DNA from 2 places in the Microbacterium sp. GXF0217 genome. Region 1 is predicted to be linked to the other one. Evidence: riboswitches for the same ligand, from Rfam matches in the RefSeq annotation. Region 1 holds a riboswitch; the other holds the start of a gene.
What was found. A riboswitch is a leader RNA that binds a small molecule or an ion and turns the genes downstream of it on or off. The one in region 1 is predicted to bind thiamine pyrophosphate.
Positions count from the first base shown of each region.

Region 2: it holds a riboswitch for thiamine pyrophosphate, as region 1 does, so the genes downstream of both, ACWAT3_RS08995 (bifunctional hydroxymethylpyrimidine kinase/phosphomethylpyrimidine kinase) here and ACWAT3_RS04465 (ECF transporter S component) in region 1, are expected to answer to the same signal.

Region 1 is NZ_JBSJZG010000002.1:222,841-238,068, reverse strand. It holds gene ACWAT3_RS04540 (aldo/keto reductase family protein) at 1-673, opposite strand, end outside; gene ACWAT3_RS04535 (aminotransferase-like domain-containing protein) at 743-2,191, opposite strand; gene ACWAT3_RS04530 (hypothetical protein) at 2,256-2,561, shown strand; gene ACWAT3_RS04525 (TetR/AcrR family transcriptional regulator) at 2,630-3,199, opposite strand; gene ACWAT3_RS04520 (NAD(P)H-dependent oxidoreductase) at 3,264-3,875, shown strand; gene rlmN (dual-specificity RNA methyltransferase RlmN) at 3,938-5,212, opposite strand; gene ACWAT3_RS04510 (hypothetical protein) at 5,231-5,515, opposite strand; gene ACWAT3_RS04505 (TetR/AcrR family transcriptional regulator) at 5,604-6,218, shown strand; gene ACWAT3_RS04500 (sulfite exporter TauE/SafE family protein) at 6,215-6,946, shown strand; gene ACWAT3_RS04495 (SDR family oxidoreductase) at 6,990-7,820, opposite strand; gene ACWAT3_RS04490 (SDR family NAD(P)-dependent oxidoreductase) at 7,844-8,605, opposite strand; gene ACWAT3_RS04485 (DUF488 domain-containing protein) at 8,703-9,062, shown strand; gene ACWAT3_RS04480 (phosphotransferase) at 9,120-9,845, shown strand; gene ACWAT3_RS04475 (energy-coupling factor transporter transmembrane component T family protein) at 9,847-10,626, opposite strand; gene ACWAT3_RS04470 (ABC transporter ATP-binding protein) at 10,623-12,074, opposite strand; gene ACWAT3_RS04465 (ECF transporter S component) at 12,083-12,730, opposite strand; TPP riboswitch at 12,722-12,832, opposite strand; gene ACWAT3_RS04460 (D-alanyl-D-alanine carboxypeptidase family protein) at 12,893-14,680, shown strand; gene ACWAT3_RS04455 (ABC transporter ATP-binding protein) at 14,907-15,228, opposite strand, start outside.
Region 2 is NZ_JBSJZG010000003.1:590,170-605,397, reverse strand. It holds gene argF (ornithine carbamoyltransferase) at 1-297, opposite strand, end outside; gene ACWAT3_RS09015 (acetylornithine transaminase) at 294-1,511, opposite strand; gene argB (acetylglutamate kinase) at 1,508-2,422, opposite strand; gene argJ (bifunctional glutamate N-acetyltransferase/amino-acid acetyltransferase ArgJ) at 2,419-3,576, opposite strand; gene argC (N-acetyl-gamma-glutamyl-phosphate reductase) at 3,573-4,616, opposite strand; gene ACWAT3_RS08995 (bifunctional hydroxymethylpyrimidine kinase/phosphomethylpyrimidine kinase) at 4,882-6,441, opposite strand; TPP riboswitch at 6,433-6,526, opposite strand; gene ACWAT3_RS08990 (glycoside hydrolase family 3 N-terminal domain-containing protein) at 6,558-7,733, opposite strand; gene pheT (phenylalanine--tRNA ligase subunit beta) at 7,819-10,320, opposite strand; gene pheS (phenylalanine--tRNA ligase subunit alpha) at 10,320-11,360, opposite strand; gene ACWAT3_RS08975 (amino acid ABC transporter permease) at 11,406-12,323, opposite strand; gene ACWAT3_RS08970 (amino acid ABC transporter permease) at 12,320-12,976, opposite strand; gene ACWAT3_RS08965 (glutamate ABC transporter substrate-binding protein) at 13,042-13,953, opposite strand; gene ACWAT3_RS08960 (amino acid ABC transporter ATP-binding protein) at 13,999-14,748, opposite strand; gene ACWAT3_RS08955 (TrmH family RNA methyltransferase) at 14,830-15,228, opposite strand, start outside.

The sequences.
Region 1 (15,228 bases):
GAACCGGCTGACCCGGCAGGTACTTGCCGCTGAGCACGCCCTGCGCCATCGGCGACCAGACGATCTGCGAGATGCCCAGCTCTTCGGATGCCGGGACGACCTTGCCCTCGATCACGCGGTGCAGCATCGAGTACTGCGGCTGATTCGAGATGAGCTGGATGCCGAGCTGCGTGGCCAGCGCGTGACCGTCGCGCAGCTGCTCAGCCGTCCACTCGGAGACACCGATGTACAGCGCCTTGCCCTGGCGGACGACGTCGGCGAACGCCTGGAAGGTCTCCTCCAGCGGCGTCTCGTAGTCGTAGCGGTGCGCCTGGTAGAGATCGACGTAATCGGTGCCGAGGCGCTCGAGCGAGCCGTTGATCGATTCGAAGATGTGCTTGCGGCTGAGACCGGTGTCGTTCGGCCCCTTGGGGCCGGTCGGGAAGTACACCTTGGTGAAGATCTCGAGACTCGCGCGGCGCTGCCCCTGGAGGGCCTTGCCGAGCACGACCTCGGCAGCCGTGTTGGCATACGTGTCCGCGGTGTCGAACGTGGTGATTCCGGCGTCCAGAGCGGCGTGAACCGTCTTGACCGCGGCGTCGTCGCCGACCTGCGATGCGTGCGTGACCCAGTTGCCGTAGGTGATCTCGGAGACCTTGAGACCGCTGTTGCCCAGAAAACGATAGTTGACCATGTGACAACGCTAGCGGTGCGCCATGGCGCCTGGACGGGATCGGCCGATCTTCAGAAAGCGATCTCTCGATCAGAGCGCGGTGCGATAGTCCTGCCAGGCCTCGCCGAGTCGGCGCACGCCCTCGGCCAGCACCTCATCCGGTGCCGTGAAGGGGATCCGGATGTGGTCGTCCGGGGAGGTGGATGCCGCGAACTCGGCACTGCCGGCCACAGAGACGCCGTGCACTGCCGCTACCCGCGCGAACGCATCCGCGGACCCTGCCGGGATCTGCGCCCACAGCGACAGCCCGCCGCGCGGCTCGAGGAACGTCCACTCAGGCAGATGCTCGGCCATCAGCCGCACGAGCAGACCGAGACGGTCGCGGTGCGCGCGGGAGACCTCGCGCTGCAGCTCGGCGGCGTGAGCGAGCAGGTCGCTCGCGAGCAGCTGAGCGGGAACGCTCGACGACTGATCGGCGAGCTGCCGCGCCCCGCGCAGCCGGCGGACGAGCACCGGGTCCGCACGCAGCCAGCCGATCCGCAGTCCCGCCCACGCCCACTTCGACACCGACTCGACCACGATCACCGGAGCATCCGGCCGCTCCGCCGCGAGCGTCGGGGGAACGACGCCGTCGAACGAGATGCTGGCGAGCACCCTGTCCTCGACGATCGGCACGCCGTACTGCGCCGCGAGGTCCGCCACCCGACGACGGGCCTGGGCGGACAGACGCGTCCCGGTGGGATTGTGATGGTGCGGGTTCAGCGCCACGAGGGCCGGGCGCAGCCGCGCCATCGCCACTTCGAGCGCCGCGGGGTCGAGACCGTCCTCGCCGATCGGGATGCCCTGCACAGTGCCGCCGCGCAGCGTGACCGAGTCGGTGACACCCGGCCACGTCACCTCTTCGGCCAGAACGACATCGCCGGGGCCGACCAGCGCGTTGACGACGAGACTGATCGCCTGCTGCGCGCCGTGGGTGACGAGGATCTGCTCCGGCGTGGTCGGCGTGCCGCCCTCGGCGAGCATCTCGGCGATCTGCTCCCGAAGCATCGGGAGCCCTGCCGGGTCCGTTTCCGGCAGCAGCGCGAGATCGAGTCGGGGCCTGTGGCCGCGGATGAGCTCGACCGCCGTCGGCGGGATCAGCGGCACCGATCGCAGCAGATCGATCGCGTTCGGCAGCGACGAGAACAGCGCCTCACCGCGGCCGGCTCTGCCGGGCTGGGTGACCGGCGAGCCAGCGATGCGGGTTCCGCTCCCCTGTCTCCGCTCGACCGTACCGCGCTCGGTCAGATCGGCGTAGGCGGCGACGACCGTTCCCCGAGAGACCGAGATCGCCGCGGCCAGAGTGCGTTCCGCGGGAAGCCGGTCGCCGGGGCGGAGCTCCCCCGTGTCGACGAGGGCGCGGATGCCGTGCGCCAACCTGCTCGACAGTGTGCCGTCTCCCTGCGCCCACCGTCCGAGCCGTGCGGCGAGCGCCGTCGAATCGACGGTGGCCGTTCGGTGGTCCACCAGACGCTGATTGGCACTGTCATCGCGGCTCATACTCATGAATTCTGGTCCAATGAGCCACTTTGTATCGACCAGTTCGCCATTCACTGATCCAATTGTGAACGATTGGACTATCGAGGAGCTCCTCGAATGGTTCGGCGCCGACGACGCACGCCTGAGCGATCCCACCGTGCGGGCGCCGCTGCGGGCGATCGAGGAGTCGCTGACCGGCAGCCGGTGGACGCGCGAGTTGGACGCCTCGCTCTCCGGGGTGCGGCTGACGCGGGAACCCGCGATCATCAGTCTGGTGCGATCGATCTCCCTGCACGTGTCGCGGCATCCGGCGCTGCGCGCGCAGACCGTGGCCGACGTCCTGCGCGTGCGGACCCCGGTCCCGGAGACAGTCGATTCGGCGCGATCCTAGCCACAGAGACGGGGCGCCGGACGAGAACACAGCCCCACACGACCCCACGTCCGGTCGGGGCGACCCGATCAGACCGGCAGCATCCGCCTGATCGCCGCCTCGCCAGCGGCGAGCGCGGCGTCGAGATCGAAGTGGCCGGCCGCGCACAGCGTGCCGAGGCCGTGGACGAGGCCCCACAGCGCCAGAGCGTCCGCCTCTGCGTCGAGTCCGGCGGACGACGCCGCGCCACCCAGCACCTGCTCGAGTTCGGTGATCAACGGCGCCATCGTCGCACTGGGGTCGCCGGGCACGCAGACGGTGGGGTCGTAGATGACATCGAAGCCGTTCGGGTTGTGCACGGCGTACCGGACGTAGGCTCCGCCACCCGCCATGAGCGCCGAGACCGGGTCCCCCGCGTCCGCGATCGCAGCGCGCACCGCCGCGACGAGATCCGCCATGCTGCGCTCGGCGAGCACCTTGAGCAGTCCCTGCCGGTCTGCGAAGTGGTGATACGGCGCGTTGTGGCTGACGTTCGCCGATCGCGCGACCTCTCGCAGGCTGATCTCCGGCGCCGGCTTGTCCTCGAGGAGCTTCATCGCCGCCGCCTCCAGGGCATGGGCGAGATCGCCGTGGTGATAGCCGGTTCGCGAAGTTGACACAAGCAACATTCTCTCGTATCTTGACACTGTCAACCAAGTAGACACTGTCCAGATAGGAGATCCCATGCCCACCGCGCTGATTATCGACGGCCACCCGGACGCCCGATCGCTCACCTCCGAGCTCGTCCGCCGCTATGCCGCAGGACACGGGGATGCGCGGGTGCTGGCTCTGCGAGATCTGGACTTCGATCCGCACCTGCGGTTCGGCTACCGGGAGCGCATGCCGCTCGAGGCCGACCTCGCCGAGGCGAAGGCCGCTCTGCACGCGGCAGACACCGTCGTCGTCGCGACCCCGCTCTGGTGGGGGTCGGTCCCTGCCGTGCTCAAGGGGTTCTTCGACCGCGCTCTGCTCCCGCAGCAGGAGTACCGCTACACGAAGCTCGGCGTGCCGGAAGGCCTGCTGGGCGCTCGCCGCGGTCGGCTGCTGCTGCTCGCGGACACCCCCTGGTACGCCGCTGCCTTCACCGGGCTTCCGGCGCAGACGCAGGTCGCCCGCAACACGCTCCGCCTCTGCGGCATCCGCTCCGTGCGCACGCACCGAATGCTGGGCGTGAAGGATGCCAGACCCCAGCGGATCTCGACCTGGCTGGATCGCGCGGAAGATCTCGGCGCACGGGATGCGAGGTCACCCAGGGGCGCCCGGGTCGCCGAAGCGGCCGTCGCGGCGCCGGTGTGACGACAGCTATCGCACCCCGCACGACCTGAACGACCGACCGGGTCGGCGACGCGGACTCCGGCTCAGACGGTGGCGGCCGCCGCTTCGTCCTCAGTGGTCGCGACGAGCTGACCGCAGGCCCCGTCGATCTCCTTGCCGCGGGTGTCGCGGAGCGTCGTCGGGATGCCGGCGTCGTTAAGCCGGCGGACGAACTCGTTCTGCACCGAGACGTCGGACGAGGTCCAGATCGATCCGGGCGTCGGGTTCAGCGGGATCGGGTTCACGTGCACCCAGCCACGACCGCGCGCATTGAGCTTGTCCGCCAGCAGATCCGCGCGCCAGGCGTGATCGTTCATGTCCTTGATGAGCGCGTACTCGATCGACACGCGACGGCCGGTCTTGTCGAAGTACTCGCGCGCGGCATCCAGCGCCTCGTCGACCTTCCAGCGCGAGTTCACCGGGATGAGCTCGTCGCGTAGCTCGTCATCCGGCGCGTGCAGCGAGAGGGCGAACGTCACCGGGATCTCTGCGGCCGCGAGCTTGCGGATCGCCGGCACGAGACCGACCGTCGACACCGTGATGCCACGGGCGCTCATGCCGAGTCCGTCCGGCTGGGCATCGACCATGGTGCGCACCGCGTGCATGACGCGGTTGTAGTTGGCCATCGGCTCGCCCATGCCCATGAAGACGATGTTGCTGACCCGCTCCAGCGAGTGGTCGTCGCGCTTCTTGCCGCCCAGCTCGCCGTTCGCGATCGCGCGGTTCGCGCGGACCACCTGCTCGATGATCTCGGCAGCCGACATGTTGCGCGTGAGCCCGGCCTGGCCGGTGGCGCAGAACGGGCAGTTCATGCCGCACCCGGCCTGGCTCGACACGCACAGCGTGATCCGACCCGGGTAGCGCATGAGGACCGACTCGACGAGCGCCCCGTCGTGCAGACGCCACAGGAACTTGATCGTGTCGCCCTTGTCCGTCTCGAGCCGTCGCACCTCGGTCATCAGCGGAGGCAGGAGCCCGGTGACGAGCTCGTCGCGAATGCCCGCGGGCAGGTCCGTCATCTCGGCGGGGTCGGAGGTGTAGTGCTTGAAATAGTGGGTCGAGAGCTGCTTCGCGCGGAAGCCCGGGAGCCCGAGCTCCTTCACCTTCTCGACGCGCTCGGCCGGGGTGAGGTCGGCGAGGTGCACCGGCGGCTTGCCGCGCTTGGGGCTGGCGAACTGCAGAAGCGGTCGACCCTCGGCGTCCTTCTTCTGGGTCCAGCCTTCCGTGGCGGGCCGCACCTGCGGCGTGCCGGATGCCGCGCGCGGCGTCGTGGGACGCACAGCGCCGCTGTTGCGCGGCGCACGAGAGGTGTCGGTCATGTCTTCCAGGGTACGGCGTCACGGCTGGGAGACCGCGGGATCGGCCGGATTCGTGGGCGTCGTCCGCTTCGCGGCTCCGACGTTCGCCGACACCGCGATCCAGAGCCGCAGCAGTTGCGGCACGACGAGGTAGACCGAGAGCGGCACCACGACGACGGTGAGCACGAGGGCGCGCAGCACGACGGGCCACCCCTCGGTGAACGGTGCGAGCGCGTAGAGGCCGATCGTGACGAGCGGGAAGATCGCGAGCCAGGTGATCACAGCACGGACGTGGACCGAGACCGGGGCGACGGGGGCAGACATGAACATCCTCTTTCCAACTGACTGGTTGGTTACAGTGAACCACAGCTGAACCCCTAAGGCAACCGAACAGTTGGAATAGGATCGTCCCATGCCCTATACGCCGGAGGAGACGAAGCGCCGACTGCTGGCTGCGGCGGTCGACGAGTTCAGCGCGAACGGCCTGGCCGGCGCGCGCGTGGACCGGATCGCCCAGGCGGCCGACGCCAACAAGGAGCGGATCTACGCCTACTTCGGCGACAAGGAAGGGCTGTTCGGCGCTGCACTCGAGTCGACGCTGCTCGCCGTCATCCACGCCGTGGCCATCGAGGGAAGCGGGATCGACGCGGTGCTCGACTACGCCGCAGCGGTCTTCGATTATCAGGTCGCGCACCCTGAGCTCTCGCGCCTGCTCGCCTGGGAGGGGCTGGAGCGCACCAGCCCGGTGGCGTTCGAGGCCCGATCGGTGTCGCACGCGAACAAGGTCACCCAGTTGCGCAGGGTTCTGCCCGAGCTCGACGAGGCGACGGCCATCGAACTGCTCCTGACCATCGTGACGCTGGCCGACGGCTGGCAGGTCTTCCGCTCGCTCGATCAGCTGTACAGCGGCGGTCGCACGGATCTGCCGGAGCGGATCGCCGAACGCCGAGTGTTCGTGCTGCGCGCGGTGCGCGCACTGGTCGAGTCTCTCCTCTCGGATGCCGCGGCGCAGGATGCCGATCGATGACCGACCTCACCCCTCTCGCCTGGGGCCTGCTCGGCCTCGCCGCGCTCATCGCCGGTCTCGGGAAGACCGCGATCCCTGGCAGCGCCACGGTGTCCGTGGTGCTGTTCGCCGCCGTGCTCCCCGCGCGGACCTCGACCGCCGCCATGCTGCTGCTGTTCATCGTCGGCGACGTGTTCGCGCTCATCGCGTACCGGCGGCACGCACACTGGCCGACACTGCTGCGGCTCGCGCCGGCGGTCGTCGCCGGACTCGTGCTGGGATTCCTGTTCCTCGCGTACGGGGACGATCGCATCGTGCGCCGTGCGATCGGCGTGATCCTCCTGCTCATGATCGCGGTGACGCTGTGGCGCCGACGCCGCTCGGCGAAGGCCGTGGGCGGGCCGCTGCTCGGCGCCACCTACGGCACGCTCGCCGGATTCACCACGATGGTCGCCAACGCCGGCGGGCCGGTCATGTCGATGTACTTCCTGGCCACCCGCACACCCGTGCAGGTGTTCCTCGGCACATCGGCCTGGTTCTTCGCGATCGTGAATCTCGTGAAGGTGCCGTTCCTCGCGGGCATCGGCCTGTTCACCCCCGAGGTGCTGCTGATGGACCTGCTGCTCACCCCGCTGGTCGTCGCTGGCGCGCTCGTCGGCCTGAAACTCGCCAAACGGATGCCGCAGCAGCTGTTCGATCGACTCGTCATCATCCTGACGATCGTCGGGGCCGTGTACCTGCTGTTCTGACGCTCAGCCCCCGCTCCTTCTCGGGGCCGATGCCGAGCGCCGGTCAGTCGAGGAAGATGTCCGGGAACAGTGCGCTGTCCGGTGTGCCGGGGACCGCGGCATAGCCGGAGAAGTCTGTCACGCCGTCCTCCTCGAGCACGTCCTCGACGATCAGGCTCTGACCGGTGCGCTCATGCGACGGCGTGACGAGCACCGAGTAAGCGGCATCCGCGTAGATCGCAGGCGTCCGGCTCGCCGCCATGACCTGATCGCCGCCGAGCAGGTTCTGCACCGCGGCGGTCGCGATCGTGGTGCGGGGCCAGAGCGTGTTGGCGGCGATGCCGTCGCGGGCGAATTCGGCGGCGAGGCCGAGCGTCACCATCGTCATCCCGAACTTCGCCAGCGAGTAGCCGGTGTGCGCGCCGAGCCATCTCGGAGTCGGGTTCAGGGGAGGCGACAGCGAGAGGATGTGCGGGTTCTCGGCATCCTTCAGCACCGGCACGGCCGCACGCGACAGCAGGAACGTCCCTCGTACGTTGACGTCCTGCATGAGGTCGTACTTCTTCGCGCTGAGATCGAGCGAACGCGACAGGTCGATCACGCTGGCGTTGTTGAGGACGATGTCGATGCCGCCGAACTCGCCGACGGTCTTGAGCACGGCCTCAGTGACGTCGTCGTCCTCGCGGACGTCGCCGACGATCGGCAGGGCGTTGCCGCCGGCCGCGCGGATCTGATCCGCCGCGGTGTGGATCGTGCCCTCGAGCTTGGGATGCGGGGTGTCGGTCTTCGCGAGCATCGCGATGTTCGCGCCGTCCTGCGCGGCACGGAGCGCGATCGCGAGACCGATGCCGCGGCTGCCGCCCGACATCAGGATGGTCTTTCCTGCCAGTGTCATGTGTTCTCCTTCTCGAGCGCTGGTCACTTCGGGGCCATGCGGATGGCGCCGTCGAGACGGATCGTCTCGCCGTTCAGGTATCCGTTCTCGACGATGTGCTGCACGAGCGCGGCGTACTCCGCCGGTCGGCCGAGCCGGGCGGGGTACGGCACCTGCTCGCCGAGCGACGCCTGCGCCGCCTCGGGGAGGCTGGCCAGCATCGGCGTCTCCATGATGCCCGGAGCGATCGTGCAGACACGGATGCCGTGGCGCGCGAGCTCGCGCGCCACGGGGAGGGTCATCGCATGCACGCCGCCTTTGGATGCCGAGTAGGCGGGTTGACCGATCTGACCGTCGAACGCCGCGACGCTCGCGGTGTTGACGATGACGCCCCGGTCACCGGCCGGGGTCGCTTCGGTCTTCGCGATGATCGCGGACGCCTGCGACAGCACGTTGTACGTGCCGATGAGGTTGATGCGGACGATCCGCTCGAAGTCCTCCAGGGAGCCAGGGTCGCCCTCGCGGTCGAGCACCTTCGCCGGCGGGGCGATGCCGGCGCAGTTCACGACGATGCGCAGCGGCGCCTCGGTGTTCGCCACGGCGACGGCGGCCGCGGCATCCGCGGGGCTGGTCACATCGCCGGGGGCGAACGCGCCGCCGAGTTCGGCGGCCATGGCGGCACCGGCTGAGCCGGGCAGGTCGAGCAGGGTGACGTGCGCACCGGCCGCGGCGAGCGTGCGCGCCGTCGCGAGGCCGAGTCCGGATGCGCCACCCGTGACGAGGGCGCCGGATCCCTGGATCTGCATGCTGTTCTCCTTCGAACGATCGTGCAACTCAGTTCCAGCTTACGCGGATCCGAGTCCCACGCTTGGCGCGGGACGACCAGCGGTGTTGGCTGGACTCATGGAACTGCGTCGCAAGCGAGCCTACGACACCGCCGAAACCTCGGACGGGTACCGCGTGCTCGTCGATCGGCTCTGGCCGCGGGGCGTCTCGAAGGAGCGCGCCGCCATCGATCTCTGGGCCAAGGACGCCGCCCCGAGCCCCGCGCTGCGCACCGCGTGGCACGCGGCATCCGACGACGAGTGGAACGCTTACGCAGACCGGTATCGGGCCGAACTCGCTCAGGAGACAGCGCCCGCGCTAGCCGCGCTGACGGATGAGCTGCGGACCCACCAGGTGGTCACGCTCGTCTACGCCGCGCACGATCCGGAGCACAATCACGCGATCGTGCTCGAGGAGGCACTGCGCGACCTGCTGTGAGAGCATCGGTGCGGAACCCCGGAAGGATTCCCGGAAGGATCCCAGGAAGGAGCGCCCGTGAGCATCCCCGCCGCCGGCATCGCCGTCCCCGACCGCGTGCGCGAGCTCGCCGACGGCGCCGGGCTCACGCCGGTCTGGGAGAACGGGATCGGCGGACTGACGTTCCGCACCGACGACGACCGATTCATCAAGTGGGGTCCGCACGACCTCGAGGCGAACATGCGCGACGAAGCGGAGCGGATGCGGTGGGCGCGACGCTGGGCGGCGGTGCCCGAGGTGCTCGAGCAGGACCAGGATGCCGCGCACGAGTGGCTCGTCACGTCGGCGATCCGGGGCCGCAGCGCGGTCGACCCGCGCTGGATCGCGGAACCGGTCGCGGCCGTGCGGGCGGTGGGCGAAGGTCTGCGGATGCTGCACGACGCGCTTCCGGTCGACGAATGCCCGTGGGAGTGGAGCATCGCGAGCCGCTTCGCGAACGCCGAGCGCCGCGGCATCCGACTCCCCGACGTTCTGCGCGACGCCCCGGAGACGGACCGGCTCGTGGTGTGCCACGGCGACGCCTGCATGCCCAACACCCTGCTCGACGACGCCGGCCGCGCCATCGCGCACGTGGACCTTGCCGCGCTCGGCACCGGGGATCGCTGGGCGGACATCGCCGTCGCGTCGATGAGCACCCTGTGGAACGTCGGCCCCGGCTTCGACGACCTGCTCATCGAGGCGTACGGCGTCGAACCCGACCGGGAGCGCCTGACCTACTACCGCGACCTGTGGAACGCGAGCTGACTCAGGCCCCCACGAAACGGAACGTGCCGACGGCCACCGCCGCAGCGATCGACACCGCCATGATCGCGAGTCCCCCGACGAGCGCCACGGCATCCCTCGCGTGCAGGCGCGACGGGCGCGCCCAGGTGCGCGGGATGCCGGAGCCGAAGCCACGGGCCTCCATCGCCATGGCCAGCTTGGTGCCGCGCCGCACGGCGAACACCAGGAGCACGAACGCCATCGAGAAGAAGCGCCGGAGGGCCCCGGTATCGCCGACTCCACGCGCCCGACGCGCCAGAGCCATCGTGCGCCAGTCGTCGATGAACAGCCCGAGCATCCTGGCACCGGCGAGGATGCCGAGCACGAACCGGCTGGGCATCCTGGCGACCTGCGCGAGAGCGTCGGCGAGTTCGGTCGGGTCGGTGCGCCCGAACAGCAGGATCGTCGGCAACCCGAGCGCGACGACGCGCAGACTGACGGCGATCGCGAGTTCGATGGAGTCGTCGCTGATCGTGATGAACCCGAGACTCCAGTAGATGTGCCCCGCCGGCTCGGCGTAGAGCAGCATGCTGAGTCCCGCGATCGGAGCGAAGATCACGATCGGCAGCAGCCGCTTCAGCACCGTTCCGAGCGTCAGCCCGGTCAGCGGCAGGCACAGCAGCTGCAGAGCGATGGCCACGAGGGCGCTCGTCACGTCGATCGACGCGAACAACGGCACCGACAGAGCCAGGGCGAGCACCAGCTTCGTCACGGGGTTGACGCCGTCGAGCCACGCCTTCCGTTCGGCCTCGACGACGGTCATGCGCGCACCCTGCTCTCCAGCGCGATGCGATGCCCGCCGAGATGACGGATCACCCCGTCGTCGTGGGTCACCGCGACGATCGTCCGCCCGCGGGCGATCTCCTCCTGCAGCAGGGCCACGAGTGAGATCCAGCCGCGCCGGTCCTGCCCGAAGGTCGGCTCATCGAGCACGATCACCTCGGGGGATGCCGCGAGCACGGTCGCCACGGACAGCCGTCGCTTCTGCCCGCCGGACAGCGTGAACGGGTTGGCGAGCGCGAGCGGGGCGAGCCCCAGTCGCTCCAGGAGGCCGTCGACCACGGCATCCGTCCGCGCCCGATCCCACCCGAGCGCCTTCGGCCCGACCGCCAGCTCGTCGCGCAGCGTCTGCGTGAGGAACTGATGCTCCGGCTCCTGGAACACCGTCCCGATACGGGTGAGCAGTTCGCGCGATGTCCAGCGGAACGGGCGACGGCCGGTCCGACCGGCCAGCTCCGGTGCGGCGCTCACCTCGCCGGACCGCTCCGGGATGAGGCCGGCCAGAGTCAGCGCCAACGTCGACTTCCCGACGCCATTGGGACCGGAGATGACGGTGGCGCTGCCTCGGGGCACGACGACGTCGAGCCCCGCCTGGACGATCGTGCGCGGCTCCCGCGCGATCGCGAGGCCGGATGCCGAGAGCACCACAGGCCCCGCCGCCGCGTCGAGTTCGGGCAGGTGGATCTCGGCATCCGGGACCCAGACGCCGGCCTCGGCGAGCGCCGTGCCGTGCTCGGCGAAGACGCGAGCGGGCGGGCCGTCGGCCAGCAGCCCTCCGTCGGCGGCGAGCACGATCACGCGGTTCATGAGATCGGCCCACACCGGCGTGCGGTGCTCGACGACGATGAGGGTCGCGCCGGTCGCCTCGACCGCGCGCTCGACGCTCGCCCGCACCTCGCGAACGCCGGCAGGGTCGAGGTTCGCCGTCGGCTCGTCCAGCAGCAGCAGTCCGGGCCGCATCGCGAGCGCACCGGCGAGCACGAGCCGCTGCTTCTGTCCGCCGGACAGGGCCTTGGTCGCTCGGCTCAGCGACACATCGAGCCCGGTCGACTCGATCGCTTCGGCCACTCGACCGGGGATCTCGGATGCCGGAACGCCGAGGTTCTCGCACCCGAAGGCGATGTCGTCGCCGACCTTGGACAGCACGATGCCGGCATCCGGGTCCTGCAGGACCAGCCCCGTCCGTCCGCGAGCGGACTCCGGAGCGACCCCGTCGATCAGCAGGGAGCCGGTGCGCACGCCCTCATCGGCGTCACCGAGGACTCCAGCGAGCCCGGCGAGAAGCGTCGACTTCCCGGCTCCGGATGCGCCCAGCAGCAGGACGCGTTCGCCCGGCTCGATCGTGAACGAGACCTCGCTGACGGCGGGCAGTTTCCGGCCTGCATAGCGCCACCCCCAGCCCGTGGCCTGGACGCGCACCGGGGCGTTCATGCTCAGGCTCAGACCTCGCGGACGAGTTCTCGCCCGGCCGCGAAGCGGTTCAGCGCCCCCGTGACGGCCAATGCGCGCACGAGCAGCCACCCGACGACACCGGCGAGGATGGCCCCCGAGATCACGAGGGTGGTGAGGTAGATCGCGTTGAACTCGACCGACTTGAGGATATTCGGCGAGCTGCCGCCGAAGAGCTCCCAGACCCATGCGCCGAGGGCGGCGCCGACGCCGGCCAGCATCGCGACCGCGAGGCCGAAGCGGCGGTAGAAGAACAGCGCGAAGATGAGTTCGGCGCCGAGGCCCTGCACCACACCGGACACCACGGTCCCGACACCCCAGACGTTGCCGATGAGCATCGAGACGATCGCGGCGACGACCTCGACGACGAAGGCCGCGCCGGGCTTGCGGATGACGAGCCCGCCGATCACCCCGCCGATCAGCCAGATGCCGACGGCGACGCCGCCCAGTCCGGGCGTCAGCGCGTCGGCTGCGCCGAACCAGGCGCCGCCGACGATGTTCCAGCCCCAGAACAGCAGGCCGATCGCGACACCGAGGACGGCGGCCACGACGATGTCGACGACGCGCCACCTCAGCGGGTGGGCGGATGCCGTGGTGCTCGCATCTGCGGAAGCGGATGCAGACGTGGATGTACTCATCAGATCTCCTCCCTGCGCCGGCATGATCCGGATCAGGTTCGACGGTCGAAGCGCGGATCGCTTCCTCTCAGCCCGGCTCGCCGGACTCCCGTGGGTTGTGCGCTCGATCTTACTCCTCGGCGAATACGGCATTGTCACATGCGGATTCGGTACCGTATTCGAGTGACCCTCGATGACCAGACCGACGGCGGCGCTGCCCTCACACGCCGCGAGCACCGTCGACGCACCGGGGCCATTCCCATCACGACGGATGCCGATGTCGTCGCCGAGGCCGAACGAGTGACCCAGGCCGCGTCCGCTGCCGGCGCCGCTCCGGATGCTGAGCTCGCCGCATCCGTCGAGACGGAGCCCGCAGGGGCGGACGCGGAACTCGCGGAGCCGGTCGAGGCGGAGCCCGAGCTGACCGCCGAGGCCGAAGCCGAGATCGCGGCTCACGCCGGCGCCGAAGCCGAACTGAACGCTCCCCTCGAAGCGGGTGCCGGGCTCGCTGCTCCTGCCAGCACCGAAGCGGACCGGACGACGCCGACCGGCACCGACCCGGATGCCGAACTGGCGACGCTGCTCGCGGCTGGCGACGCGTCCGCGCAGCCGGTCGCCGCGTGGGCGGACGAGAAGTCCCCCGCGACCGCGCTGACCTGGGTGGATCCGGTCACCGTCGAGATCGCCACTCAGGCAGCACCGCTCGAAGCGCCATCCGACGGCGGCGGTCCCGACCTTCTGGTCGACGCCCCGCGGCGAGGATTCCTGCAACCCGGCATCCTCGTGCCGCTCGGAACACTGGCCGCGCTCGGACTCGCGTATGTCGGCACCACTCTGCTGTGGCCGCTGCACGAGCTCCCTCCGACGATCGAAGCGACGACCGTGACGCCCGTCGGTGCGGAAGCGGCCGCTTTCACGTGGCCTGCCGACGGCAGCGCCGCGGTCAGCGTCGAGGGTGTGAGCACGACGTCGTCGACGACCGAGACCGCCCCCATCGCCAGCGTGACGAAGGTCGTCTCGTCGCTGATGGTGCTCGAGGCCCAGCCGCTGCAGCTCGGCGAGCAGGGGCCGGAGTATTCCTTCGACAACAGCGATTCGAGTGAGTTCTGGTCGTACCTGCGTGACGACCAGTCCGCTCTGGACGTGCCGGTCGGCGGCGTGCTGACCGAGTACCAGATGCTCCAGGGCATCCTGCTCGGGTCGGCGAACAACTACATCGACCGACTCGCTGACGATATCTGGGGCTCCGACCGCGACTTCGCCGCAGCCGCCGAGTCCTGGCTGTCCGCTCGCGGATTGAGCGACATCACAATCGTCACGCCCTCCGGTCGCAACGAGAACAACGTGGCCTCCCCCGCCTCGCTCACGACCCTGGCCTCGATCGCCATGGCGAACCCGGTGTTCGCCGAGATCGTCGGCACGGAGTCCGTCGACCTGCCGGGAGCCGGAGTCGTCACGAACTCGAACGGCCTCCTCCCCGAACCCGGCTTCGTCGGGGTGAAGACCGGATCCCTCGACGGCGACTACAACCTGCTCAGCGCCAAGGATGTCACCGTCGGTGACGCGACGGTGCGCATCTACGCCGCCGTTCTCGGTCAAGACAGCGACGAGGCGCGGCTCGCCGCCAGCCGGGATCTGTACACGCAGGTCGAAGCGCAGCTGCAGGCCCAGGGGCCGGCCGTGACGGGCGACACGGTCGTCGGTCAGGTCAGCACGCCGTGGGGCGCGTCCGCCGACGTCGTCACCGATGGCGATGCGTCCGTCGTGCTGTGGAACTCCGCCGCCCCGACGGCCGAGGTCGCGTTCGATCTCGGGGAGACCAGGGATGCCAATGCCGCGGTCGGAACAATGACCGTCGCCGGCCCGGTGAACAGCGTCGACGTTCCGGTCGTCCTCGCCAGTGATCTCGAAGGCCCGAGCCCGTGGTGGCGCCTCACGCACCCCTTCGAGCTGCTCGGCATCACCGACTGACGCGCGAACCGACGCCTCGCGACGGGACCCGGATCGTCGCCCCACCCGGCGCGAAGCGACCACTCCCGACCCACGGCACACCCACCCGCCGCGCGAGGGGACCCGAAACGCCGCCACAGTGCGTCGCAAGCGACCACACGCGCCCCCTCGCGACCCGCGACACAGATGACGACGGGAACGATGAAGGGACCGCCACCTCTCGGTGACGGTCCCTTCGTGAGCGGGGTCAGGCCTGTTCGGACTCGGACTCCGCAGCCACGCCGGCGGCGGACTCGGCCTCATCGGCGTCTCCGGTGACGACCACGGGGGTCGATGCGGTGAGCGCCTCTTCGGCATCGATGTCGGTCGCCGCCTGCTCGAACTGCGACTGGTACAGCCGCCAGTACGCGCCCTGCGCGGCGATGAGCTCGTCGTGCGTTCCCTTCTCGACGATGTCGCCGTGCTCCATCACGAGGATGAGGTCGGCGTCGCGGATCGTCGAGAGGCGGTGCGCGATCACGAACGACGTCCGACCCTGTCGCAGCGCCGCCATGGCGTGCTGCAGCAGC
Region 2 (15,228 bases), on a different contig from region 1:
CACGATCGCCGCGACCTGGCGCTCGAGCACCCTGGCCGTGTCGCTCGGGGTCTCCTTGCCGCCCAGCTGGCTGCTGGCGGTGCTGATGATCAGCGGCGAACCGCCGAGGTCCGCGATGCCCACCGCGAACGACACGCGGGTACGGGTCGACGACTTGTCGAAGATCACGGCGACGGTCTGGGGGCCAGCGAGCGACTTATCGGCCCAGCGGTCCTTCTTCAGCTCGACGGCGAGATCGAGGATCTCGGCCTGCTCTGCGGGAGTCAGGTCGTCATCACGCAGCAGGTGACGGGTCATGCGGATACCCCTTCGGTCTCGGATGCCGCGAGCGTCGCCTGCACGTCGGCAAGCGAGTCGGCGAACAGCGTCTGGAATTCTTCGATCTCGGCATCCCCGATCGTGAGCGCCGGAGCGATGCGGATCGTCTCCGGGTTCGCGGCGTTGATGATCAGTCCGCGGTTCTGAGCGGCGGCGACGACCGCTCCGGCGACGGGCGCGTTCAGCGCGACGCCGATCAGAAGCCCCTTGCCGCGGGTGCCGGTGACGAGCGGCGAGCCGATCCCGTCGATGACGGTCCGCAGCTGCGCGCCGCGCGCGGCGGCGTTCTCGACGAGACCCGCGCGCTCGATCTCGGCGAGAACGGCATCCGCCACCGCCGTGCCCAGCGGGTTGCCGCCGAACGTCGAACCGTGCGATCCGGGTGTGAACAGCGAGCTCGCCGCACCGAACGTGACGAGGGCGCCGATCGGAAACCCGCCGCCGATGCCCTTGGCGAGCGTGATAGCGTCCGGGGTGATGCCCTCGTGACTGAATCCGAACCAGGCGCCAGTGCGTCCGGCGCCGGTCTGGATCTCGTCGATGATCAGCAGGGCGCCGTGCGCGAGCGTCAGCGAACGCGCCGCGGCGAGGTAGCCCTCCGGCAGTTCGACGACGCCAGCCTCGCCCTGGATGGGCTCGACGATGACAGCCGCGACACGGTCGTCCATCGCGGCCTCGAGTGCCTCGATGGTCGCCGGGATGTGCTCGACACCGCCGGGCATGGGCTCGAACGGAGCGCGCATGCTGGTCTTCGCCGTCATCGCGAGCGAGCCCATCGTCCGACCGTGGAATCCGTTCTCGAGAGCGATGATCCGCGGGCGCTCCGCGCCGCCGTGCAGGCGGGCGAGCTTGAACGCGGCCTCGTTCGCCTCAGCGCCGGAGTTCGAGAAGTACACCCGACCGTCGATGCCGGCGCCGGCCAGGCGCTTCAGTCGAGCGGCGAGCGCCAGCTGCGGCGGGGTCGCGAAGTAGTTCGACACATGGGCGAGGGTCGCCGCCTGCCGCGAGATCGCCTCGACGAACACCGGGTGCGCGTGACCGAGCGAGGTGACGGCGATCCCGGCGAGGAAGTCGAGGTAGCGACGGTCGTCGCCGTCGTACAGGTGCGAGCCCTCACCGCGGGTGAGCAGCTCCAGCCGGTCTCCTGCGTTGAGCACCAGATCGCGCGCGGCGTCCTCCTGCCAGCCGGTCATGCCTTCTTCTTCTCTCCCAGGACCACTTCGGTCCCGATTCCCTTGCTGGTGAACAGTTCGACGAGCACCGAATGCGGCACCCGCCCGTCGATGATGGCCGCGGCGTCCACGCCCTTCTCCACGGCATCCAGACACGCGCGCATCTTCGGGATCATGCCCGATTCGAGCGAGGGCAGCATCTCGATGAGATCCCCGGACGTGATGTGCGACACCAGCGAGTCCCGATTCGGCCAGTCGGCGTACAGCCCTGGCACATCTGTGAGGATCACGAGCTTGCGCGCTCCGAGCGCCGTCGCCAGGGCGGATGCCGCGGCATCCGCGTTGACGTTCAACGACTGACCAGGGTGATCGAGGTCGGGAGCGATACTCGACACCACGGGGACGCGGCCGGCCGACAGGTGATCGAGGACGGGCGTCGGGTCGACCTGGACGACGTCTCCGACGCGCCCGAGATCCACCTCCTCGCCGTCGATCACGACGCCACGACGACGACCACCGAACAGACCGGCGTCCTCACCGCTCAGTCCGGTGGCGATGGGACCGTGCGAGTTGATCTTGCCGACCAGCTGAGGGTTCACCTGGCCGGTGAGCACCATCCGAACGACGCTGATCGCCTCGGTGTTGGTGACGCGGTAGCCGCCCTTGAACTCGCTGGGGATCTCGAGCCGGTCGAGCATCTGCGAGATCTGCGGTCCGCCGCCGTGCACGACGACAGGCATCACGCCGACGTAGCGGAGATAGGCGATGTCCTGCGCGAAGGCGTCCTGGAGCTCGTCCGAGACCATCGCGTTGCCACCGTACTTGACGACGACGATCTGGTCGCGGAACTTCTTCAGCCACGGCAGCGACTCGATGAGAGTCGACGCCTTCTCGGCCGCGATGTCCGGCGTGGTGTCCTGGAGATCGGTCATGAGGAGTACGCGCTGTTCTCGTGGACGTAGTCGTGGGTGAGGTCGTTGGTGAGGATGGTCGCCTCGGCGTCGCCGACCTTCAGGTCGATGAGCACGTCGGTCGCGCGCGGCGCGAGATCGACCTCTTCCCGCGGACGGTCCGGTCCGCCCTCGGTGCACACGCGCACGCCGTTCATCCACACATCGACGTCGTACGGGTCGAACTGCGCGCTGGTCGTGCCGATCGCCGCGAGCACGCGACCCCAGTTCGGATCGTTGCCGAAGACGGCGGCCTTGAAGAGATTGTTGCGCGCCACGGAACGGCCGACATCCACAGCCTCCTGTTCGGTGGCCGCGTTCGTCACGCGGATCGTGATGTCGTGACCGGCGCCTTCGGCATCGCCCTGGAGCTTGACGGCGAGCTCCAGGCAGAGCTCGCGCAGCGCAGCGGTGAAGTCCGCCAGCTCGGGCTTCACGCCGCTCGCGGCGTTGGCGAGCAGGGTGACCTGATCGTTGGTCGACATGCAGCCGTCCGAGTCGAGACGGTCGAACGTCGTCCCGGTCGCCGACCGCAGCGCGGTGTCGGCTTCGAGCGCTTCCAGATCGGCATCCGTGGTGAGGACGACGAGCATCGTGGCGAGGCCGGGGGCGAGCATGCCCGCGCCCTTGGCCATTCCGCCGATCGTCCAGCCATCGCGCGAGATCACTGCCGTCTTCGCGACGGTGTCCGTCGTCATGATCGCGTGGGCCGCGCTGTCGCCGCCGTCGGTGGAGAGCTCGGCGATCGCCTGCGTCGTGCCGGCGAGCACCTTGGTGCGGAACACCTCGTCGCCGGTGCCGATGAGACCTGTGGAGCACACCAGCACATCGCCGGCGCTGATGTCGAGCAGCTCGGCAACCTTCTCGGCGGTCTGATGCGTCGTCTGGAACCCGAACGCTCCGGTGAAGCAGTTCGCACCGCCGGAGTTGAGGACCACGGCCTCGACGACACGATCCTGGATGACCTGTTGCGACCAGATGATCGGGTTGGCCTTGGCACGGTTGCTCGTGAAGACGGCGGCGCCGACCTTGCGCGGACCGCGGTTCACGACGACGGCGACGTCCGGCTTGCCGGTCGACTTCAGACCTGCGGCGACTCCTGCCGCCTCGAATCCTGCGGGGGCGGTGACGCTCACGGTGCGACTCCGTTCACGGTGAGGGCGCGAGCTTCGGGCAGCCCGAGCGCGATGTTCATGGATTGGATGGCAGCACCGGCGGTGCCCTTGACGAGATTGTCGACCGCGGTCACGACCGTCACGCGGTTCGCTGCGCGGTCGATCGCGAGTCCGATGAGCGCGGTGTTGGCGCCCAGGACGTCGGCCGTGCGCGGGAACTGTCCTTCGGGCAGCAGTTGGACGAACGTCTCGTCGCCGTATGCGCTCGCCCAGGCATCCCGGATCTGCGCATCGGTCGCGCCGTCGGCGATGGGTGCGGTCGAGGTCGCCAGGATGCCGCGCGACATCGGGACCAGCACGGGAGTGAACGAGATCCGCGGGTCGGCCGCACCAGCGGCGGCGAGCGCCTGCTGGATCTCGGGGATGTGCCGGTGCGTACCGCCGACCGCGTACGGGTTGGCTGTTCCGAGGATCTCGCTGCCGAGCAGGTTGGTCTTCAGGCTCTTCCCTGCACCGGAGGGACCGACGGCCAGGACCGAGACGATGTCGGAGGGATCGATGACGCCGGCGGCGACGCCCGGCACGAGGCTGAGGCTCACGGTGGAGGCGTTGCATCCGGGGGCGGCGATGCGGGTCGCGCTGCGCAGCTGCTCGCGCTGCTTCCCACCGCCCACCAGGAGCTCTGGGACGCCGTACGTCCACGCGTCGTGGAAGTGGCCGCCGTAGAACGCGTCCCACGAGGACTTCGAGGTGAGGCGGTGATCGGCGCCGGCGTCGATGACGAGGGGCACGTCGCCGAGCGCATCCGTGTACTGCCCGGACTGCCCGTGCGGCAGTGCCAGGAAGACGATGTCGTGCCCGGCGAGGATCTCGGGCGTCGTGTCCTGCAGCTCGAGGTGAGCGAGCGACCGCAGGTGCGGCTGATGCTGGATCAGCGGCTGCCCCGCGTTGGAATGCGCGGTGACGGTGCGGATGTCTATGTCGGGATGATCGGCCAGCAGGCGCAGGATCTCGCCCCCCGCATAGCCGGAGGCGCCGGAGACGGCGACGGTATACGTCATGGTTCCACCTTAACGGTCGGGATGGTCGTCGACGGAGGCGGCGACGCTCACGGCCGTGCCCGGTGCAGGCAGAAACGCGAGGTCGCCTAGAGTCGGCGGTCGCCGCGGCGTCGGCGCACCGGAGCGACGCTCGGGAGGAGCGTCAGCGAAGCGGGTGCGACCGAAGGCATGGCGCGACGATATCGCCCGCGGCGAGCTCGACGCAAATCGGCGGTGTCACACGTGTCCCTGCTCGCGCTGCGCCTGCACGAGGGAGGCGCGGCCGTCACACCACCTGCGGTGTGCGCACGGCATCCCGCAGCGGCGCGGCGAAGAACTGCAGCTCCAGCGCGCTGGAGCGCTCGAAGGCCCGGAACATCCGCGCTCTGGTCTCGGAGTCGGCCGCGGCTGCTCGCTGCGCGACGAAGGCGATCGCCTGCGTCGTCGCCTGTTCGAAGGCGGGGTCGGCGTAGGTCGAGAGCCACGAGGCGTACGGATGCCGCAGATCGCGCGCGTATTCGCCGAAAGCGCCCGCGTGCAGGCGCGTGCCCAGGTCGGTGTACAGCCAGAAGCAGGGCAGGATCGCCGCGATCAGTTCCGCGTAGTCGCCGCCGAACGCGGTCGAGCGGAGGTGGTCGAGGTACGCAGTCGTCGTCGCTGAGGGTTCGGCGCAGAAGGTGTCGGAACCCACGCCGCCCTCTGGCGTCAGCCAGGAGGCGTGCAGCTCGAGTTCTCCGACGATCGACCCCTGCGCGGAGTTCGCCCAGAACGCCTGCTCTGCCGGCGTCGGTGCGAGTCTGGCCGCCTCAGCAAGCACACGCGCGTACTCGCGCAGATACAGCGCGTCCTGGCCGAGGTAGAACAGGAAGGGCTCGCGTTCCAGCGTGCCATCGGCGAGCGCCCTGATGAAGGCGAGTTCGTCGATGCCGTCGCGGATGCCGCGGATGCGCGTCCACCACTCGTCCGCGACATCCGCGGCCGACGGGCCGACGTCGATTCCTCCCCGATTCCACAGACCGGCGAAATGACTGATCGGACCGTGCCCCTGGCCGACGTCGAGGCGTTCACCGGCCCGGAGAGATTCTCGCAACCAGGAGCGCGCCGACGCGACGGCCCCGGCGGGTGTCTCTCCCCTCGCGAGGCGAGTGGCGACGGCCGACGACAGCGAGCAGCCGGTGCCGTGTGTGTTCGTCGTCGCGATCCGCACGCCGGTGAACTCGTGCACGCCGTCGTGCGCGACGTCGACGAGCGCATCGGGGGCCTCATCTCCGGTCAGATGCCCTCCCTTCACCAGGACGGCGGCGCCGGTCTGCGCGGAGAGCGCGCGTCCGGCGGCGAGCGCGCCGGCCCAGTCCTCGACCGGCCCGCCGATCAGCACCCCGAGTTCGGCGATGTTGGGCGTGATGACGTCCGCTCGCGTCAGCAGCTCCCGCAGTGCGTCCTCGGCGTCGGCGTCGAGCAGCCGGTCGCCGCTCGTGGAAACCATCACCGGGTCAACCACGACGACCGGCGGGCGCTGCGCGTCCAGCCAGGCGATCACCGTGCGGATGACGTCGGCGTTCGCCAGCATCCCGATCTTGACGGCGTCGATGACGATGTCATCCGAGAGCGCATCGAGCTGAGCGTTCAGGAACGCGGGCGGCGGAATGTGGACGTCGCGCACGCCCCGGGTGTTCTGCGCGGTCAGCGCGGTGATGGCGGCCATGCCGTACCCGCCGTTCGCGGCGATCGATTTCAGATCGGCCTGAATGCCGGCTCCGCCGGATGGATCGCTGCCTGCGATGCTGAGCACGCGGGGCGTGCCTGCATTCGACGACTCGGAAAACGGACGCAGAAGATCGCTCATGCGCGACATCCCTTCGCTAGTACGAACTAGATCAGGTTCGACGGGTCTGTTCTCAGCCGCGGTCGCGGCACCCCGTGTCACTGCCCGCAGTCTATGCCCTGGCCAGGACCAGGACGTCAGGGAGTCAGAGAGGCGGACAGAGCCGCCACCCGCGTCGCCGCCTCGGCCAGGCGGTCGGCGAACGCGGGATCGGATGCCGAGCGCGCCGCGAGCGCGTCGATGATCTGTGTCGCCGTCTCGGGGCTCGAGCCCGCGATCGTCAGCACCATGTCCGCGCCCGCATCGACCGCCATGACGGCGTTGGCGACCGGATCGGCGTAGGCCGGATCGCCGGAGGACAACAGCATGCCGAGATCGTCGGTGACGGCGACACCGGTGAAGCCGAGCTCGTCCCGGAGTATCGCGTACCACTCCGGCGACAGCGTCGCGGGGAGATCCGACACCGCCGTGAATCTCAGATGCCCCATCATGACGAGCTCTGCACCCGCGTCGATCCCTGCGCGGAACGGCAGCGCATCGATCGCCCTCCACTCTTCCAGGCTCAGCGCGGTCGTGGGGATGGAATGGTGCGAGTCCCCCTCCGCGGCGCCGTGTCCGGGGAAGTGCTTGAGGGTCGTCGCGGCGTGTTTCTTCTCACCGGTCACGACCGCGGCGACCCGCTCGGCGACCGCCTGCGGATCGGTCCCGTACGACCGTCGGAAGATGAACGACCCGTCGGAGCGCGGCACATCGGCGACGACGCCGAAGTTGATGTCGATCCCGCCCTGTTCGAGCAACTGGCCGCGGGCGGAGAACGCAGCCTGCGCCGCCGCTGGGTCCTCGCTCTTCAGCGTCCGGGCGGAGGGCAGGTCATCCCACGGCAGACGGGCGACGTCGCCGCCCTCCTCATCCGTCGCGATGAGCGCCCCTGGCGACGCCGCATGCACGGCATCCGTCAGGGAGCGCAGTTCCTCGGGCCCGGCGGGGATGTTGTTCCCCATCAGGATCAGCCCGCGGGGAGCGCCCGCGACGTAGGAAGCAAGGGCCGCCGGATCCGTCCCGTCGGCGTAGCCCATGGTGATGAGAGCGGCCTGCTCTCTGCCCGGCATCTCCGCGACGCGTTCCGCCGCCCGTTCGAGCTCGGTCTTCGGCGTGGGTGTCGGCGTCGGCGTCGGCTCCGGTGACGCCGTCGGAGAGGGTGCGGAGGTCGCACTCTCCGGCCCCGGCCCGGCGGCCGGTGCGCATGCCGCCAGCCCCGCACCCAACGACACCAGCACCGCGGCGGCCGCGAAGCGCCGCTGCGAGATCGTCATGCGTCCATCCTGCCCTGCGTCGACTGGGCGTTCCCTCGATCATCGAGCAGGCGCGGCTCCGCCCGCTCGACGATCGAGCACGCAATCACTCGCGCAGCGTCGCCCCGAATCGCTCGGTCGCGACGGCGACGCCCGCGAGCTTCGCCTCGGTGGCCTCTGCCGCGGTCAGCGTCCGATCCGGCGCACGGAAACGCAGCGCGAACGTCAGGCTCTTCGAACCCTCGGGAAGCCCTTCGCCGCGGTAGTCGTCCACGAGCCGCAGGGATTCCAGCAGTTCGCCTGCGCCCTCGACGAGCGCCTCGCGGAGGTCGCCGGCGGCGAGAGCCGCCGGGACGACCAGCGACACGTCCTGCGTCGCCGCCGGGAAGGTCGACAGGCTCTCGGCCACCACGCGGCCGCCGGCGAGCTCGAGGATGCCGTCGAGATCCAGCTCCAGAACGACCGCGCGCCCTGGGAGGTCCGCGTCGGAGGCCACGTCAGGATGCAGCTCGCCCACGTAGCCGACCTCGGCGCCGCGCACGCTGAGCACACCGGTGCGCCCCGGGTGCAGCGCGGCGCGCTGCCCCTGGACGACGTCGATCTCGGTGCCGGCGGCCACAGCGAGGACCTGAACCACGTCGAGTGCGTCGCTGAGGCCGTACGCCTCGGCGGCGCGCCCCGGCTGGCGCGGTGTCGCGTTGCCCGTGAACAGGGCTGCGATGTGACGACGCTGCGGCGGGATCGAGGCGTTCAGGGCGGCGAGCGTCTCGTCGGACGGACGCGCACCGAGCGGCGGAACCTCGTCGGTGCCGTAGACGACATCGGCTTCGGGGAGGAACACGATGCCGGCCTCGAAGATCGCGACGTCGGTCAAGCCCCTCGCGACGTTTCGATGCGCTGTCTGCAGAAGGCCCGGAACCAGCGAGCGCCGCAGGAACGGCGCCTGGCCGTCGAGAGCGTTCGCCAGACGGATGCTGGCGACATGCTCGCCCGACTCCGATCCGTGCAGATCGTTGTGCGCCTCGGTCGTGAACGGGAACGACGGCGTCTCGACGAGACCCGCAGCGGCCAGCGCATTCGCGACGCGACGACGACCGAGCTGCATCGCCGTCAGCCCGCGGCCGGACGGCGGCGTGGGCAGCACGGACGGGATGCGGATGAGACCGTGGATGCGGGCGACCTCCTCGGCGAGCGTCCACTTGTCGGTGAGGTCTGGACGCCAGCTCGGCGGGATGACGAACCATCCGTCCGAGGTCTCCGCGACCTCGGCGCCGATCATCTCGAGGGCGTCGACGATCTCGGCATCCTCGTAGTCCACCCCGATCAGGCCGGGTACGAACTCGGCCGGAAGGTCGATCCCCGCGATCTCGACCTCGGAGTACAGCGCTCCGCCGATCTCGTCCAGGGTGCCGCCGGCGAGCTCGACCATGAGGTCGGCGACGCGACGAGCCGCGACGAACGGGATGAGGGGGTCGACACCGCGCTCGAAGCGCTTGGACGCCTCGCTGGGCAGCTTGTGCCGGCGCGCGGTGCGCGCGATCGACACCGGGTCGAAGTTCGCGGCTTCGATGAGCACGTTGCGCGTCTCATCCGACATCTCGGTCGTCCCGCCGCCCATGACGCCGGCGAGACCGATCGGACCGGACTCGTCGGTGATGAGCAGGTCCTCGACGTGCAGCGTGCGCTCCTGACCGTCGAGGGTCGTCATCTTCTCGCCCTGCTGCGCACGGCGGACCGTGATCCCACCGGAGAGCTTGTCCAGGTCGTAGCCGTGGATCGGGTTGCCGAGCTCGAGCATGACGTAGTTGGTGATGTCGATGAGCACGCCCAGCGAGCGGATGCCGGCGAGTGCGAGCCGCGACACCATCCACGGCGGCGTCGGCCGGGTCGGATCGACATCGCGGACAACGCGGACGACGAACTCCTGCACCGCGGGCGCTTCGCGCAGCGGCTCAGCGGTGACGGCGAGCGGGAAGCCGGCCCCTGGGGCCACTTCGTCCCACTCGTGCTCGGCCGGGTCGCGGAAGTCCGCACCCGTGGCGTGCGCGTACTCGCGTGCCACGCCGCGGAGCGAGAACGCGTAGCCACGGTCCGGCGTGACGTTGATCTCGATGGCTACGTCGTCCAGGCCCAGCAGGGCGAGGGCGTCGGTGCCCACCTCGGGGTCGAGACCCAGCGTCGACAGGACCAGGATGCCGTTGTGCTCGTCCCCCAGGCCGAGTTCGCGCGCCGAGGCGATCATGCCGTCCGACACGTGTCCGTAGGTCTTGCGTGCCGCGATCGGGAACGGACCGGGGAGCACCGCGCCGGGCAGCGTCGCCACGATCTTGTCGCCGACGGCGAAGTTGCTGGCGCCGCACACGATACCGCGGACGCCGCCGTTCGCGTCGCCGACGTCGACCTGGCACCACCGGATGGTCTTGCCGTTCGACTGCGGCTCCTCATCGAATGACAGGACCTCTCCGACGACGACGGGGCCGGAGATCTCGACCCGGTGGATCTCCTCCTCCTCGAAGCCGACGGCCACGAGGGACGCGAAGACGTCCTCAGGGGTGGCATCCGCTGCCACATCCACGTACTCACGCAACCACGAAAGCGGGACGCGCATCACACCACCATCCCGAACTGCTCGCTGAAGCGGACATCGCCCTCGGCCATGTCGCGCATGTCCTTCACATCACTGCGGAACATCAGCGCCCGCTCGATGCCCATGCCGAACGCGAAACCGCTGTAGACCTCCGGATCGATGCCGGCGGCCCGCAGCACGTTCGGGTTGATCATTCCGCAGCCGCCCCATTCGATCCAGCGCGCGCCGCCCTTGAACGTCGGGTGCCACAGGTCGACCTCGGCCGACGGCTCCGTGAACGGGAAGTAGTTGGTGCGGAAGCGGGTCTTCGCCTCCGGCCCGAACAGGGCGCGCGCGACGTGGTCGAGGGTGCCCTTGAGATGCGCCATCGTGATGCCCTGATCGACGACGAGCCCCTCGAACTGGGTGAACACCGGCAGATGCGTGGCATCGAACTCGTCGGTGCGGTAGACCCGCCCAGGGCACAGCACGTAGATCGGAATCTCGCGCTCGATCATCGAGCGCACCTGGACGGGACTCGTGTGCGTGCGCATCACGAGGTGGCGCGAGGTCGGGTCGACGTAGAACGTGTCCTGCTCCTGGCGGGCGGGGTGATCCACGTCGAAGTTCAGAGCGTCGAAGTTGAACCACTCGTGCTCGAGCTCCGGCCCCTCCGCGATCTCCCAGCCCATCCCGACGAAGATGTCGCACACCTCGTCCTGCAGGAGGGTCAGCGGATGCCGTGCACCCACGCGCGTGCGCGAGGACACCGCGGTGATGTCGACGCGCTCGGCCTCGAGACGCGCAGCCGTCTCGGCTGCGGCGAGCTCGGTCTCTTTCGCGGCGAGCGCCTGCGAGACCCGGCCGCGCCCTTGGCCGACGAGCTTGCCGAACGCCGCCTTGTGCTCGGGGGCGACCTGGCGCATCGAGGCGTTGAGGACCGCCAGGGGCGACCCCTCCCCGACATGCGCCGCACGCGCGGCCTTCAGCTCTGCGGTGCTGGCGGCGGCGGCGATCGCATCGAGCGCTGCTGCGACGGCGGTCTCCACCGCCTCGGGCGTGATCTCAGGTACGTCTGACACGAGAATCGAGTCTACCGGCGCGCGATGAGCGCGCCGTGCCGTCGATCACCGGAGGCCGGAATCCAAACCGTCCCTGCCGGCACCCTTCTGCATCGCGATCGCCTCGGTGAGCGTCGACTCGTCATCGGCCGCCGGGTTGTGCGCCGTCGCGATCGCCCGCAGCTTCGTCGAACGACGCGTGCGGATCTCGAGGTACTTCGCGATGCCGGAGAGGATCAGACACATGACGATGTAGATGCCGCCGATGATGAACGCGGACTGCAGGATCGGCCGGCCCTGCTGGGAGCTGAGCAGCTTCGCGTAATACAGCAGCTCGGGGTAGGTGATGATGAACCCGAGCGCGGTGTCCTTCATCGTCACGACGAGCTGAGCCACGATGACGGGCAGCATGACGCGGACGGCCTGCGGGAGCAGGATGAGCCGCATGACACCGCTCTTGCGCAGACCGATCGCGTAGCCGGCCTCCTTCTGCCCACGCGGCAGCGACTCGATGCCGGCGCGCAGCACCTCCGCGAGCACTGAACCGTTGTAGGCCATCAGCGCGAGTACGACGGCCCAATAAGGGTCCATCTTGATGCCGAGCGACGGCAGACCGAAGTACAGCAGCATCATCAGGACGAGCACGGGGATGGCTCGGAAGAGTTCGGTGATCGCCGTGATCGGAATGCGCACCCACGCGTGATCGGAGAGCCGTCCGATCGCCAGCACGAAGCCGAGAACCAGACTGAGCACGGCCGCGAGTGCGAAGGCCGCGAGCGTGTTGACCAGGTGGACGCCGATCTGCTCCCACACCCGGGTGAACGTGAAGACGTACCACTTGCTCGCGTCGAACTGCCCAGAGACGTAGAGGCGATAGACCAGGAAGCCGAGCACGGCGAGGACGACCAGCACCGTGACGACGCCGAGGATGCGGTTGCGTGCGATGGCCTTCGGACCGGGCACATCGTAGAGAACGGAAGTCATCGTGCGATCCTCCATCGCCTCTCAAGAGAGTTCTGCACCCAGCTGAGCAGCAGCACCAGGACAACGAAGATGATGGCCACCCAGAGCAGGACTTCCATGGGGTTGCCAGGGCGCGTGTGCGAATCGTTGATCGCGGCACGCACCGACGCGAGTTCGGCGACGGAGAATCCGGCAGCGACCGTCGTGTTCTTGAGCAGAGCGATGAAGACGCTCATCATGGGCGGCACCACGGAACGGAAAGCCTGCGGCAGCACGATCAGCGACATCACCTGGCCGAACGGCAGGCCGATCGCGCGGGCGGCCTCGGCCTGGCCGACCGGAACCGTGGCGATTCCGGCTCGCAGGACCTCGGCGACGTACGTGGCGGTATAGATGCCGATCGCGAGGATGCCGAGAGTCAGATTGCTCAGCTTCGGCAGACCGAGCTGCGGGTACCCGAAGACGAAGAAGAAGAAGACCAGGGTGAGGGGCGTGTTCCTGACGAGGTTCACGTACACCGTGCCGACGCCGCGGGCGATCGGAACAGGCGAGACGCGCATCGCGCCGACGATCACGCCGAGCACGAGCGCGATCGCTCCGCCGGCGAAGAACACGATCAGCGTGTTCAGGAGCGCTGCGCTCCACAGGTCGAGGTTGCCGAAGACGACGTCCACTGCGCCCTGCCCTTCTCAAGTAGGTGAGGAGGGGACGACCGGATGGCCGTCCCCTCCGCGGTCAATCAGTCGACAGCGGGCTGCTCGACCTCGATGCCGCTAGAACCCAGGTTCGCGTCGAAGATCGCCTGCCAGATGTCGCCACCGTCCGTGAAGAGGGTGTTGATGTGCTCCTGCAGCGCGGTGTCGCCCTTGGGCAGGCCGACGCCGTAGCGCTCTTCGGTGAACAGCCCGCCGACGACCTTGACGTCGTCCGGGTACTGCGCCGCGTAGCCGATCAGGATCGCCTGGTCGGTGGTGACGGCATCCACTTTGCCGGAGATCAGGTCCTCGACGCAGGCCGAGTACAGGTCGTACTCCTGCGTCTTGATCTCGGGGTAGTTCTCCTTGATGTTCTGGATCGGGGTGGAACCGGTCGCCGAGCAGACGGTCATGCCGTTGAAGTCCGAAACATCCTCGACATCGGTGATCTCGCTGTCCGCGCCGACCAGGAAGCCCTGACCGGTGATGAAGTACGGACCGGCGAAGTCGATCTGCTCCTTGCGCTTGTCGGTGATCGAGTACGTGCCGACGTAGTAGTCGATGTCGCCGTTCACGAGCGCCTGCTCGCGGTTCGCCGAAGCGATCGGCTGGAACTCGATCTGCTCCTCCTCGAAGCCGAGGGACGCAGCGATCCAGCGCGCGATGTCCACGTCGAAGCCGGTGCGCTCCCCCGTCGTGACGTCCAGGTAGCCGAGACCGGGCTGGTCCTCCTTGACGCCGATGATGACGCCGTCGCGCGCCGTCATGGCATCGAACGTCGGGCTGCCTTCCAGCGTGACGTCCTCAGCGACCTCGAACCAGGTCGTGTCCTCGCCGGCGTCGCCGCCGCCGGTGTCGCCGCCGGGGTCGGACGGCGTGCCGCTGTTGCAGCCGGTCAGCGCGAGCAGCGCTGCTGCCGCGATCCCGATCCCTGCCAGTGTCCGTGTGCGTCGCATGTGCGTCTCCTTCGTGTGCTGTGTGTGCAGGATGGTCAAGTCGGATCAGTGCGTGAGGAGCTTCGAGAGGAAGTCCTTCGCGCGGTCGCTCTTCGGGTTCGTGAAGAACTCCTCGGGCGTCGCCTCTTCGACGATCTTCCCGTCCGCCATGAAGACGACGCGGTTCGCGGCCTTGCGCGCGAAGCCCATCTCGTGCGTGACGACGATCATCGTCATCCCGTCCTTGGCGAGTTCGACCATGACGTCGAGGACCTCGTTGATCATCTCGGGGTCGAGCGCGCTGGTCGGCTCGTCGAACAGCATCACCTTGGGGTTCATCGCCAGCGCTCGTGCGATCGCGACGCGCTGCTGCTGGCCGCCGGAGAGCTGCGCCGGGAGCTTCGATGCCTGCTGGGCGACGCCGACGCGGTCGAGCAGCAGCATCGCCTCCTTCTCGGCATCCGCCTTCTTCATGCCGCGGACCTTGATCGGCCCGAGCGTGACGTTCTCGAGGATCGTCAGGTGGGCGAAGAGGTTGAACGACTGGAAGACCATGCCGACATCGGCGCGCAGGTGCGCGAGGCCCTTGCCCTCGGCGGGCAGTTCCTTGCCGTCGATAGAGATCGTTCCGCTCGTGATCGTCTCGAGCCGGTTGATGGTGCGGCACAGCGTCGACTTGCCGGACCCGGAGGGCCCGATCACGACGACGACCTCGCCCTTGCCGACAGTGAGGTTGATATCGGTCAGCGCCTGGAACTCGCCGTAGTGCTTCTGGACATTGTCCACGACGACAAGGGGCGCACCAGTCTCGGTCATGCTCCCCACCCTAGGAGTCGGGAGCCCCCGGAACCAGAGCCGAATCGCCCGAGTTACACAGTTGTAACCGGGCGGAATCGTTCAGCGCGCGGCGGCTGCGCGTTGCGTGAACGCGCTCTCGTACAGGCAGACGCTCGCCGCGGTGGCGAGGTTCAGAGATTCCGCGCGTCCGAAGATCGGCAGCTTGAGCGCGCGATCGGCCAGCGCGAGCGACTCGTCCTCGAGTCCGCGGGCCTCATTGCCGAACAGCCAGGCGGTGGGGCCGTCCAGCACGCCCTCCGCACGGGCGGCCAGCAGGTCATCGCCCTTTACATCGGCCGCCAGCACCGTGATCCCGGCGGCGCGTGCCCGCGCCACGACATCCACCAGGTCGCCGCCGACCGACACCGGAAGGTGGAACAGGGACCCCGTCGTCGCACGGACGACCTTCGGGTTGTACGGGTCGACGGTGCGTCCGGTGAGGACCACGGCATCCGCGCC